One region of the Bacillus sp. ABA4_010 genome, then DNA from elsewhere that is predicted to be linked to it. Evidence: riboswitches for the same ligand, from Rfam matches in the RefSeq annotation. Region 1 holds a riboswitch; each other region holds the start of a gene.

Region 1 (3,544 bases):
CACAGCGACGTAAGCCTTACATTTGTATATAGGCCTTGCAAGAGAAGCTTACAAGGCTTGTATGTTCGTTTCTGCCGGCAAGCAACTATGTTAAAGTACCGTTCTGCCAAACTAGCCGGTGATTTCTTCATTTATGATATCTATTCACATGAGCGAGCAGAGAGAAATCAGCAAGATGGACGAAATAGGCAGCAGAGCTCAGGTGATAATAGGTTATTTACCTCTTCATTATTTACCTCGTAATAGCTCCATGTTCCTTTTGTTTCTTTTGTAATCAAATTTGCATCCAATAAGATCTTTAAGTGATAGGATAATTTAGATTGAGGCATCTCAATCATGTCGCTTAAGTCGCAAACACAAGTAGAGCCATGCTGACAGAGGACATGCATAATATGAAGCCGTTTTTGATCTGCCAATGCTTTAAATTTGGCTTCGTATATGGCAAGTGTCGCTGGCAATGAAGCATTTTGTAATGGAAATTCACCCATGCTGAACAGCTCCTGTATCAAATTTTATTGATGTAACGTCATTATATAACAACAAGTAAAAAATGCAACTGTTCTGCTGTTGGAAATAAGGTCGTTTTCATGATATCATTCGCTAAATTTACGTAGATTCTAAGTGGAAGAATCGATAATATAAAAGAGAATGAATCATGAAATGAGGCAGAAAAGGAAAATGAAACAGATACATAAGGTAATGGTTTTATGGCTCGGCATCATTACTGCGTTGGCAGGATGCACAACCGATGGAAAAGAACGAATTGAGCTAACAATATCCGCTGCCGCCAGTACTCAAGAGGCGCTGATTGAAATAGAGAAACTGTTTGAAGAGGAACATCCTTCCATTGATGTAGTGTATAACTTCGGTGCTTCTGGTGCGCTGCAGCAGCAAATTGTTCAAGGAGCTCCCATTGATGTATTCTTCTCGGCAGCTGAGGATAAATTTACGGACGTCGAGCAACGTGGATTGTTGGATGAGCAGTATCGTACAACGCTTGTTGGCAATGAGCTTGTTTTAATTGTGCCGAAAAATTCAAGTAGTGGAATTCAGTCGTTCTCACAAATAACAAAAGCAGAGCGATTATCAATAGGTACTCCAGAATTTGTTCCAGCTGGCAAGTATGCGAAGCAAACACTCGAACACTTGGAGATTTGGGGCGATGTGCAGGAAAAAGTAGTGTATGCTAAAGATGTTCGTCAAGTGCTCACTTATGTGGAAACGGGAAATGTAGATGCTGGGATGGTTTATCGGACAGATGCTCTTATGTCAGATAAAGTACGCATTGTCGAAACCGCTCATCCCCAATTCCACGATCCGATTGTCTATCCTTTAGGTATTGTAAAAAAAACAGCCTATCGAAAGGAAGCGGCGTTATTTTATCACTATTTGAGCGGACAGACATCCATTGAAGTTTTCCAAAAATATGGATTTAAAAAATTGTAGTAGGAAAACAATCATTCATTTGAATGCTGTATACCGGTTAAATAAACGTTTGTTTAACTGGTATTTTTTATGGGGAAATGGAATGAGTCGATATAGGAAAAAGCCAGAAGATGAAGGATATATCTTAAAGGCAGGAGAAGTATAATAATTAATGATGCGATCATTATTCAACGAAAAGAGGTTAACGGTGCAGTTGCTGAAATATATATTCTTTATCACAGCGGTTGTCGGGCAATTAATGGGAATGGTGCTGCTTTTTATTGATCGACAAAAGGCGGTTATCTTTTTTGTCGTTTATGGACTTGCGTTAGGCTTGCTGCTTGCTGTACTGATTGTTGAAAGAAGAAAAGAGAAAAAGGAGGATGATGAACGTGATTATCGTGACTACTGATTTTGTACCAGGTAAAGAAATTAAAGAACTGAAAGGGTTTGTACGCGGAAGCACTGTGCAGTCCAAGCATATTGGAAGAGATTTAATGGCTGGATTGAAGACGATTGTTGGAGGAGAAATCAAGGAATATACAGACATGATGGATACGGCCCGTCAGCAAGCGATCGGACGTCTTGTTGAGGATGCCCAGCAAAAAGGAGCCAATGCTGTCATTGCTTTACGTCTTGAAACGTCGAATGTTATGCAAAATGCGTCAGAAATTATGGCTTACGGCACGGCTGTGTATGTCGAATAAGAGACGCTTACATTTTAGGTCTTGCCAAAAATAGCAAGTGTGTTATACTAAGGGCGTAAAAAAAATAAATAATTTGAAAATTCACTAGGGGAGTCCATTCGGACTGAGACGGAGCGCATTCGGACCCTTTGAACCTGATCTGGCTTATACCAGCGTAGGGAAGTGGTAACGTAACGATTGAGATAAAATTGTTATATTCAACCCACTCTGCTGGCAGAGTGGGTTTTTATATTGTTTTAGGTGATAAAGGAAGGTCAAAAAATGAAAAAAGTGCCACAGTTTCATGCTGTATCAACAGGAAAACAGCCGATTGATGAATTGATTCAGACTGTTGCTGCCGTTCATCCGAATGTGGATGCGATTCATTTACGGGAAAAGACAAAAACAGCTGCAGAACTCGTTTACATCATAGAAGAGCTGCAGCGAAGCGGGGTTCCTCTTTCTAAAATTATTGTCAATGATCGTGTCGATGTGGCGTGTGCGATGGGAGTACGGGGGGTTCATCTTGCGTATCACAGTTTACCACTTGAGCGAGTGAGAAGCTGTTTTCCAAGCTTGCTTGTCGGAAAATCGGTTCATTCAGTAGAGGAAGCGCAATTAGCGCAGCAACAAGGAGCTGATTACGTGTTTTATGGGCATATATATGCATCGCAATCGAAACAACAAGAGCTGCCTCGAGGGCTTGCTTCGTTGAAAGCAGTGAAGGAAGCTGTGTCAATTCCAGTTGTAGCGATTGGCGGACTTACACATGAAAATGTCCATGAAGTGATTCAAGTAGGAACTGATGGGATTGCGGTGATGTCAGGCGTGTTTATGGCGAACCATCCGGAAGAGCAAGCGAAACGGTATCAAAATGCTTTACAAAAAAGGGGAGGAATGATGTGAATTCGCATTATGATGTCGCCATTGTAGGCGGAGGGATTATTGGCTGTTCGATTGCGTATCAACTGGCAAAAAGTAATGTAAAGGTAGTGGTGTTGGAGCGAAACAAGGTTGGAAGCGAAGCATCCAGCGCCGCTGCCGGCATTTTAGGGGCACAAGCAGAAATTGATGAAGAAGGACCTCTGCTTCAATTGGCGCTGCAAAGTCGTAGGCAGTTTGGTGAGTTGATTCAGGAATTGCGAGAAGAAACTGGAATTGATGCAGAGCTCATTCAAAAAGGGGTATTAAAACCAGCCCGCTCACCTGAAGAAGCAAGACGCCTAAAGGAAAAAGTAAAACATCATCAAACGTGGGATGCGGATGTTACGTGGCTGACATCAAAAGAAGCAATAATGCAAGAGAAAGAACTTTCGCCGTATTTGGAAGGAGCGATGTACATTCCAAACGATGGGCAAGTCAATCCGGTTAAATTAACCGAGGCTTTGGCTCTTGGCGCTTCTTTTTATGGAGCTGTCATTCAAGAGTATTGT
Region 2 (3,544 bases), 1.1 Mb from region 1:
ATGCAAGGCAGTAACGCTGCCACCAACTCTGCAAGCGTTCCGTTTTGGCTGACATGTAGCATATAATGCGTATAGGCTAACGTAGTCGGGGAGGGCTGCGCTTCTTCCAACTCTCGTTCCGTAATGCCAAATTTCGCGGCATATTGACGATGGAGCGCCATTTCACCGTTCAGTGTAGCATCGAGCAATCCCGCAAATTTCGCCATCGTCTCCACATCACTTGCTTTAACTGCACCGATAGCAAATAGCTTCGCGTAATCAATTAAATATAAATAATCTTGAACCATAAAAAAGCGAAATTTCTTTTCATCAAGTGTTCCTGCTCCCATTTCCTGAACAAATGGATGGGCATGATTTTGACGCCAAATTGGCTGTAGTTTTTCCTGTAAACGTTCACTAAATTTCATGACCTTCAAACCCCTTTAATTGTTAGTATCATTTTAAAACTCACATCTTGCTCATCTACTTTGCTTGTGTATGCGTCCATTCGAAAATAAATCGCAGCATCACTTTCGTATAATCCAGTAATTGCTCAATGGATATTTGCTCATTGACGGCATGAGCGTTATGTAAATCACCGGGACCATAAATTGCTGTCGGAATCCCCGCTTCCCCTAACCAGCCTCCATCTGTCACAGTCGGTGAAACATCCATCACAGCAGGCTGGTCCAGCACCTCTTCATGTGACTTTGCTAGCAAGCGAACACCTAGATGATTTGGGTCGACTTCCAACGCCGGAAAGATTTCGCCCCGATCTTCAATCATCGACGTTCCGCCCCATTCAAATATCGGAGGATTTTCTTTTAGCCAAATGTCAGCCCTTGCGACATGACTGATATGTTCTTCAATCTCTTTGGCCACCTGTTCGTACGACTCGTTCGGATAGTAATGAACGGTGATCCATAGTCGGCACTCATCCGCAATAAATGCAGCATGCCGGCCCCCTTCAATAACCGCAGGATTAATAGTATTTGTTCCTGGAAGAAAGCCCGGATAGCTTTTCGTCACTGCCCAATGACGCTCAAGCTCCTGTAAGCCTTCTATTACTTTCATCATTTTTTCGATGGCACTTGCCCCGAATAAATTTCCGCCAGCGTGGATCATACTTCTTCTTGTCGCATCATGGAATGTTTGGCGACTTTTGACTGTAATCCACCCCGTAATGACACCGCCTTGCCCTTGAATATGTAAATCACTCGTATCGACGACTACCGCAAAATCGGCGGTATAACCCCTTTTACAACATTGAAGAGTTCCTGCTTCTCCTACCTCTTCGCCAATAACGGATTGAAAAATCAAGTCCCCTGGAAACTCAATGCCTGCCTCGCGAAGAAGCTGAATCGCAAACAATGCTCCAGCAAGGCCACCTTTCATATCTGCTGCACCGCGTCCAATCACTGCCCCATTCTTTACAATGGGAATGAAAGGGTCCGCTTCCCATTCTTCCTCTTCACTCACTTCTGCAACATCGATATGGCCATTCACAATTAAACTTTTATAATTCTCTGGCTTCACTCCCTTTAATACACCTACTACATTCGGGTCGTTTCGATAAACATCCCATTGATCAATCTCGAAACCAAGCTTACTCAAAAAAGAAGCAACATATGATTGGGCCTCTGCCGTATTACGGGCTGGCGGAGCAGGTGTTTGAAACGAAATGAGTGTTTTCAACAAATCAATGAGCTCTTCTTGACGCTCCTCCACTTGATCAATTAATGGTTGCAAGATGTTCTCCATGTTCATCCCTCCTTTTGAACAAATAAAAAACCGCTTCTATTTGAGAAAGAAGCGGTTGTAAACGTAGATTATTCCATTTATCCACCCATGACACGATGATGGCGATACAACGGATTACAACACCGCTTCCCTACGCTAGTATTACCTAGTTCAGGTGGTAAGGGTTAAGGCATATTCGCCTCTCTCAGCTTTTCTAAGCACCCCTAGTGGTGATTACTATTTAATTAGGTGAATGTGTGTACCATTACATAAAAACAGACTGTTTACCAAAATCTCTGTATTAATGTATTTGGTAGATTTATTTTGTTACGGTTATTTGAAAAGAGGGAATTTTCTCCTTTTCAGACAACCTCTTCATTATTTTTAACACATTTAATTGGGATGTTCAATAAAAATATTTTTCTTTACGTGTTTACCCTTCCCATCTACATACGAACTCTGCACAGCGCCAAGCTTTTTTCCGTATAGTGTAAAGAACTTTATCAAGGGAAGGAGCAAGTCTACGATGTTTATGAATCCGTATATATATGTATATCCTCATGGGGCCTCCTGGCTATATTATGAGCCGGTGTCTATTCATCAACCAGTCCGCGTATATTCACCTGTTCATCCTTTATCTTACACGACTATGTCCATAGATGTGAGACCTTATCCAGATGTAGATCCGACTTTATTTAACCAATCTGCCATCGCCATGCAAACGCTCATGAAAGATGCAAGTATTTTGCTAAACAAGTTGGCCGAATCAAAAGAGTTTGACTCCAAGATTATGAAGGCCGCACAGCAATCCAATTCAAAAGCAGTCGATGAATTGATTAAATCAACTGGTATTCAATCTACGGTGAACACATCCTTTAATCCTGACGGCATCCAACTAAAACTATCTTCTAAAGCGGGCGGAACCGAATGCTGTCATCTAACCATCACACTTCGATGGATGTAAGGTGCTTGAACCACTATTCTCTTCATACGAACAATATGTCTACTATTGGAAACTTTCCGCTATACATCAACAGACTGAGCGGCAGGTCTGTCGTAAGCACGATGCAGCATATGCCCATAAAAAGAAGCCAGCAGTTGCTGGAACAGAATACCAAGGACTACAGGAACCGCAACCGGCGGAGGAAAATAGGCAACGGCGACGACAGCACCGGCACTAATATTCCTCATCCCACCTGTAAAGGTTAAAGTAATAATTTCATCTGTCTCACGTTTTAGCCACTTGCTAATGAGCCATGAAAACAAATAGCCGGAAGATGAAATAAATAACACAACAATAGCGATTGAAACGAGCTTTTGATCCACTTCTCTTAAATAGGGAGCTACCACAGAGCTGTTAAGCATCACAACAGCTGCCAAACCGACTTTTGACAGCGGAGAAAGCCATATCCCTGCCGTGCTTTTAACTTTTCCTGATGTCATCTGATTCAACATCATCCCCACTAAAGAAGGTAAAACAATCATAAACACGAGCCCTCTCATAATGGCCCATATGTCCATTTGTACCGACTCTCCCGCTGCTAATGACAGCGCATATGGGACAATGAACGGAGAAAGAAACGTGTCAATTAAAATGATCGACAACGCCAATGGAATGTTCCCTTTATGAATAGAAACCCATATAAAGCTCGTAATACCTGTTGGAATTACTGCTGCTAAAATTAAGCCGGTCATTGTCAGCTCATCCCCGTTGAATGCTGCATACCCAATCCCCCACGCCCAAATTGGCATTAAGATGTGCAAAACAAGCAACGCCAGCACTACTGGAAACGGGTGGAGCAATACGCGACCCAATGCCTTAAAA
Region 3 (3,544 bases), 1.1 Mb from region 1:
ACTTTAAGCATCGCTGAATGTAATGACTTTGTTCAAATTCATGCTCACAATTTAATTGGAAAATAATGAGTTCTTCGTTTAGCTGCTCCAGCTTTGTTTCAAGCTTTCGAATTTCGGCTTTTAATTGAATGGCTCTTTCCATGGAACGGCTCCTTTCTTCATTTCCGCCCAAAAACTAGGCCCGATAAATTTCGCTGCCGGCGTTTTTAAATTCATCCGCTTTTTCTTTCATCCCTTCATGAATAACCTCTTCTAAGTTCATCTCTTTTTCCCTCGCCATGTCTCGAATATCTTGCGAGATTCTCATACTGCAAAATTTCGGGCCGCACATCGAACAAAAGTGTGAAGTCTTGGCACCTTCTGCGGGTAATGTTTCATCATGATATTCAAGCGCCCGTTCAGGGTCGAGAGATAAATTAAACTGATCGCGCCACCGGAATTCGAACCGCGCTTTTGACAAGGCATCATCTCGCTTTTGGGCACCTGGATGACCTTTTGCCAAATCTGCGGCATGAGCGGCAATTTTATACGTAATAACCCCTACTCGAACATCTTCTTTATTCGGCAACCCTAAATGTTCTTTCGGTGTCACATAGCAAAGCATTGCCGTTCCAAACCAGCCAATCATGGCCGCTCCAATTGCCGACGTAATATGGTCATACCCTGGAGCGATATCAGTCGTCAGCGGGCCTAACGTATAAAATGGAGCTTCTTGGCAAATTTCCAACTGTTTATCCATGTTTTCTTTAATCAAATGCATTGGCACATGACCAGGTCCTTCAACCATTACTTGAACATCATGCTTCCAAGCCATTTTGGTGAGTTCCCCGAGCGTTTCCAATTCAGCAAACTGGGCTTCATCATTCGCATCCGCAATCGACCCGGGGCGAAGGCCATCTCCTAATGAAAACGTGACATCATATGCTTTCATAATTTCACAAATTTCTTCAAAATGGGTGTAAAGAAAGTTCTCTTTATGATGTGCGAGGCACCATTGGGCCATAATGGAGCCTCCGCGGGAAACAATTCCTGTCACACGCTTTGCGGTTAACGGAATATATCGAAGAAGAACACCAGCATGAATGGTAAAGTAATCAACCCCTTGTTCTGCTTGTTCAATTAATGTATCGCGAAACACTTCCCACGTTAAATCTTCTGCCACTCCATTTACTTTTTCAAGTGCTTGATAAATTGGGACAGTTCCGACCGGCACTGGCGAATTTCGAATGATCCATTCACGGGTTGTATGGATGTTTTTCCCTGTCGAGAGGTCCATCATCGTGTCGGCTCCCCACCTTGTTGCCCATGTCATCTTTTCCACTTCTTCTTCAATAGAGGATGTAACAGCAGAATTCCCAATATTCGCATTAATCTTTACATGAAAGTTGCGTCCGATAATCATCGGCTCGCTTTCCGGGTGATTGATATTAGACGGAATAACAGCCCTTCCACGCGCTACCTCTGTTCGCACAAACTCAGGCGAAACATGTTCCCGAATGGCGATAAACTCCATTTCCGGTGTAATGATTCCTTTCTTCGCATAGTGCATTTGCGTGACATTATTTCCCCTTCTTGCACGGAGCGGCTGCCGTTTCAGTCCTTGAAAGATATCATTGTTCGCTCGCGGATCGCCGCTTTTGTAGCCATTGTCTTCTGGCTTGACTTCACGGCCTTCATACTCTTCCACATCTCCTCGCTCCAACACCCAATTTTGGCGCATCGGACGAAGCCCTTTTCGAATATCGATTGAATAGTCTGGATCTGTATATGGGCCGCTTGTATCATATACACGCAAAGGGGGATTTTCCTCTTTCCCAAATGATCCAGTTGTCGGACTTAGCGCAATTTCTCGCATCGGAACTTGCAAATCAACCCTTGATCCTTCTACATATACCTTTTTACTCCCTGCAAAACTAGACATGATAGAAAGATTCATGTCGTTCATTGGTTTGTTTACCATCATTCGCTCTCTCCTTTTTAAATGGATTTGACGAAATCTAGTCCGTAAACAGCATGAAAAGCCGGGTCTTGTTTAAAGACCCGGCTGATGTTAGCACAAATATATAATGATATCCATCATTATAGTAGCTTCTAACTTCCCCACGCTGGTATGAACCAGATCAGGTCCTGAGGGTTAAGAAACTTCAGCGCGTTTCTCTCTCAGCCCAACTTATTGGACACCCCTAGTTCAAAATAAATTAAGTTTTGAAAATTACAAATTCACTATAAATCACATTCATATCATTTGTAAAGGAAAATTTTCACTTTCATTCTTAAGTATTCACCTAATCTCCGTTGAAATAGGCAAAAAAACAGATGGTAAAATTAGTAACCATCATATAAGATAGATGAGGAATTGTTACTGCATCATGAATTTAACGATTAGGAGAACGAACATGAACTGGAAAAGAATATTACAGCTTGCCATTCCTTCCATTGCTTCTTTTGCCGCGATGACCGCGACTGGAACGATTAACCTTATTATGGTCGGTCAGCTTGGAGCTCTCGCTATTGCCATTGTAGGTGTGTCTAATATCATTATGTACAATGTATGGGCCTTGTTTTCGGGAATTGGTCATACCGTCAATTATCTTGTCGCTCAAAATTTTGGATCGCATGAAATGAAAAAAGGGGTTGAACGGACACAACTCGCTCTTTATTTTTGTGTAGTTGCCAGCATATTAATTATTGGAACAGGCTTATTTGCTTCAAAAGATATTTTATCTTTGATGGAATCTTCAACGAACTTTGTTAAGCAAGGCGAAGATTATTTAACAATCCGCTTTTTAGCCATGGCGTTTTCTGTTTTCACCTTTGTTTTCCACGGCTTTTTTCGGGGGATTGGTGATGCGAAAACACCAATGGTTACATCCATTATCGGAAATGCCATCATGATTTTCTTCACATATGCCTTGACTTATGGAAATGCTGGCTTTCCTGAAATCGGGCTCGCAGGTGCCGCATGGGCCGTCTTCATTGGAGAAGCAATTATCATGCTTGGATCGGCTTTTGTCTACTTTGTTACCTTGCATAAAAAATACAACACCCGTTCAAAAGCAGTTTGGAATCGAACGGAATCAAAGCTTATCTTTACTGAAAGCTCTAAGTTAGGAATCGAAGAATTTTCAAAAAGCATCGCGATGTTTGTTTTTACCATCTTTGTCGCTCGCTTAGGAACAAACGCCCTCGCTGCCAATGAACTTGCATTAAGTGTCATGAGTTTCGGATTTATGCCAGCCTTTGCCTTCGGTGCGACCGCCACCATCTTAGTCGGTCAAGAAGTCGGGAAAGGAAATCCGCTTCAGGCACGAAGACTTGGAACAGAAACAGCCATCATTGGGAGCATTTTTATTTTAATTCTCGGGGCACTGGAATTTATATTTGCTGACTCTATTGTGAATATGTATACGACAGATGCGAATGTGGCTCATTTGGCTGCTACTCTCATTAAAATCTCGGCGTTTTGGCAAATTTTTGACGCCTTATTTAATTTTTATGCCGGCGGACTGAGAGGAATTGGCGACACGTCTTTTCTTCTTAAATC

Evidence for each region. Region 1 has a riboswitch for thiamine pyrophosphate ahead of tenI (thiazole tautomerase TenI). Riboswitches for the same ligand answer to the same signal wherever they lie in the genome.
Region 2: linked by a shared signal. The riboswitch ahead of ACXAEO_RS13205 (acetylornithine deacetylase) and the one ahead of tenI (thiazole tautomerase TenI) in region 1 are both predicted to bind thiamine pyrophosphate.
Region 3: linked by a shared signal. The riboswitch ahead of thiC (phosphomethylpyrimidine synthase ThiC) and the one ahead of tenI (thiazole tautomerase TenI) in region 1 are both predicted to bind thiamine pyrophosphate.

Annotation. Positions count from the first base shown of each region.
Region 1 covers NZ_JBSWUN010000003.1:3,490,762-3,494,305, reverse strand. The annotation lists gene yppF (YppF family protein) at 1-32, shown strand, start outside; gene ACXAEO_RS18460 (ArsR/SmtB family transcription factor) at 168-488, opposite strand; gene modA (molybdate ABC transporter substrate-binding protein) at 679-1,446, shown strand; gene ACXAEO_RS18450 (hypothetical protein) at 1,598-1,837, shown strand; gene ACXAEO_RS18445 (YbjQ family protein) at 1,818-2,132, shown strand; TPP riboswitch at 2,209-2,310, shown strand; gene tenI (thiazole tautomerase TenI) at 2,394-3,017, shown strand; gene thiO (glycine oxidase ThiO) at 3,014-3,544, shown strand, end outside.
Region 2 covers NZ_JBSWUN010000003.1:2,419,257-2,422,800, forward strand. The annotation lists gene tenA (thiaminase II) at 1-407, opposite strand, end outside; gene ACXAEO_RS13205 (acetylornithine deacetylase) at 463-1,740, opposite strand; TPP riboswitch at 1,851-1,955, opposite strand; gene ACXAEO_RS13210 (YuzC family spore coat inner layer protein) at 2,246-2,683, shown strand; gene ACXAEO_RS13215 (bile acid:sodium symporter family protein) at 2,743-3,544, opposite strand, start outside.
Region 3 covers NZ_JBSWUN010000003.1:2,387,592-2,391,135, forward strand. The annotation lists gene ACXAEO_RS13055 (hypothetical protein) at 1-142, opposite strand, end outside; gene thiC (phosphomethylpyrimidine synthase ThiC) at 176-1,960, opposite strand; TPP riboswitch at 2,081-2,195, opposite strand; gene ACXAEO_RS13065 (MATE family efflux transporter) at 2,397-3,544, shown strand, end outside.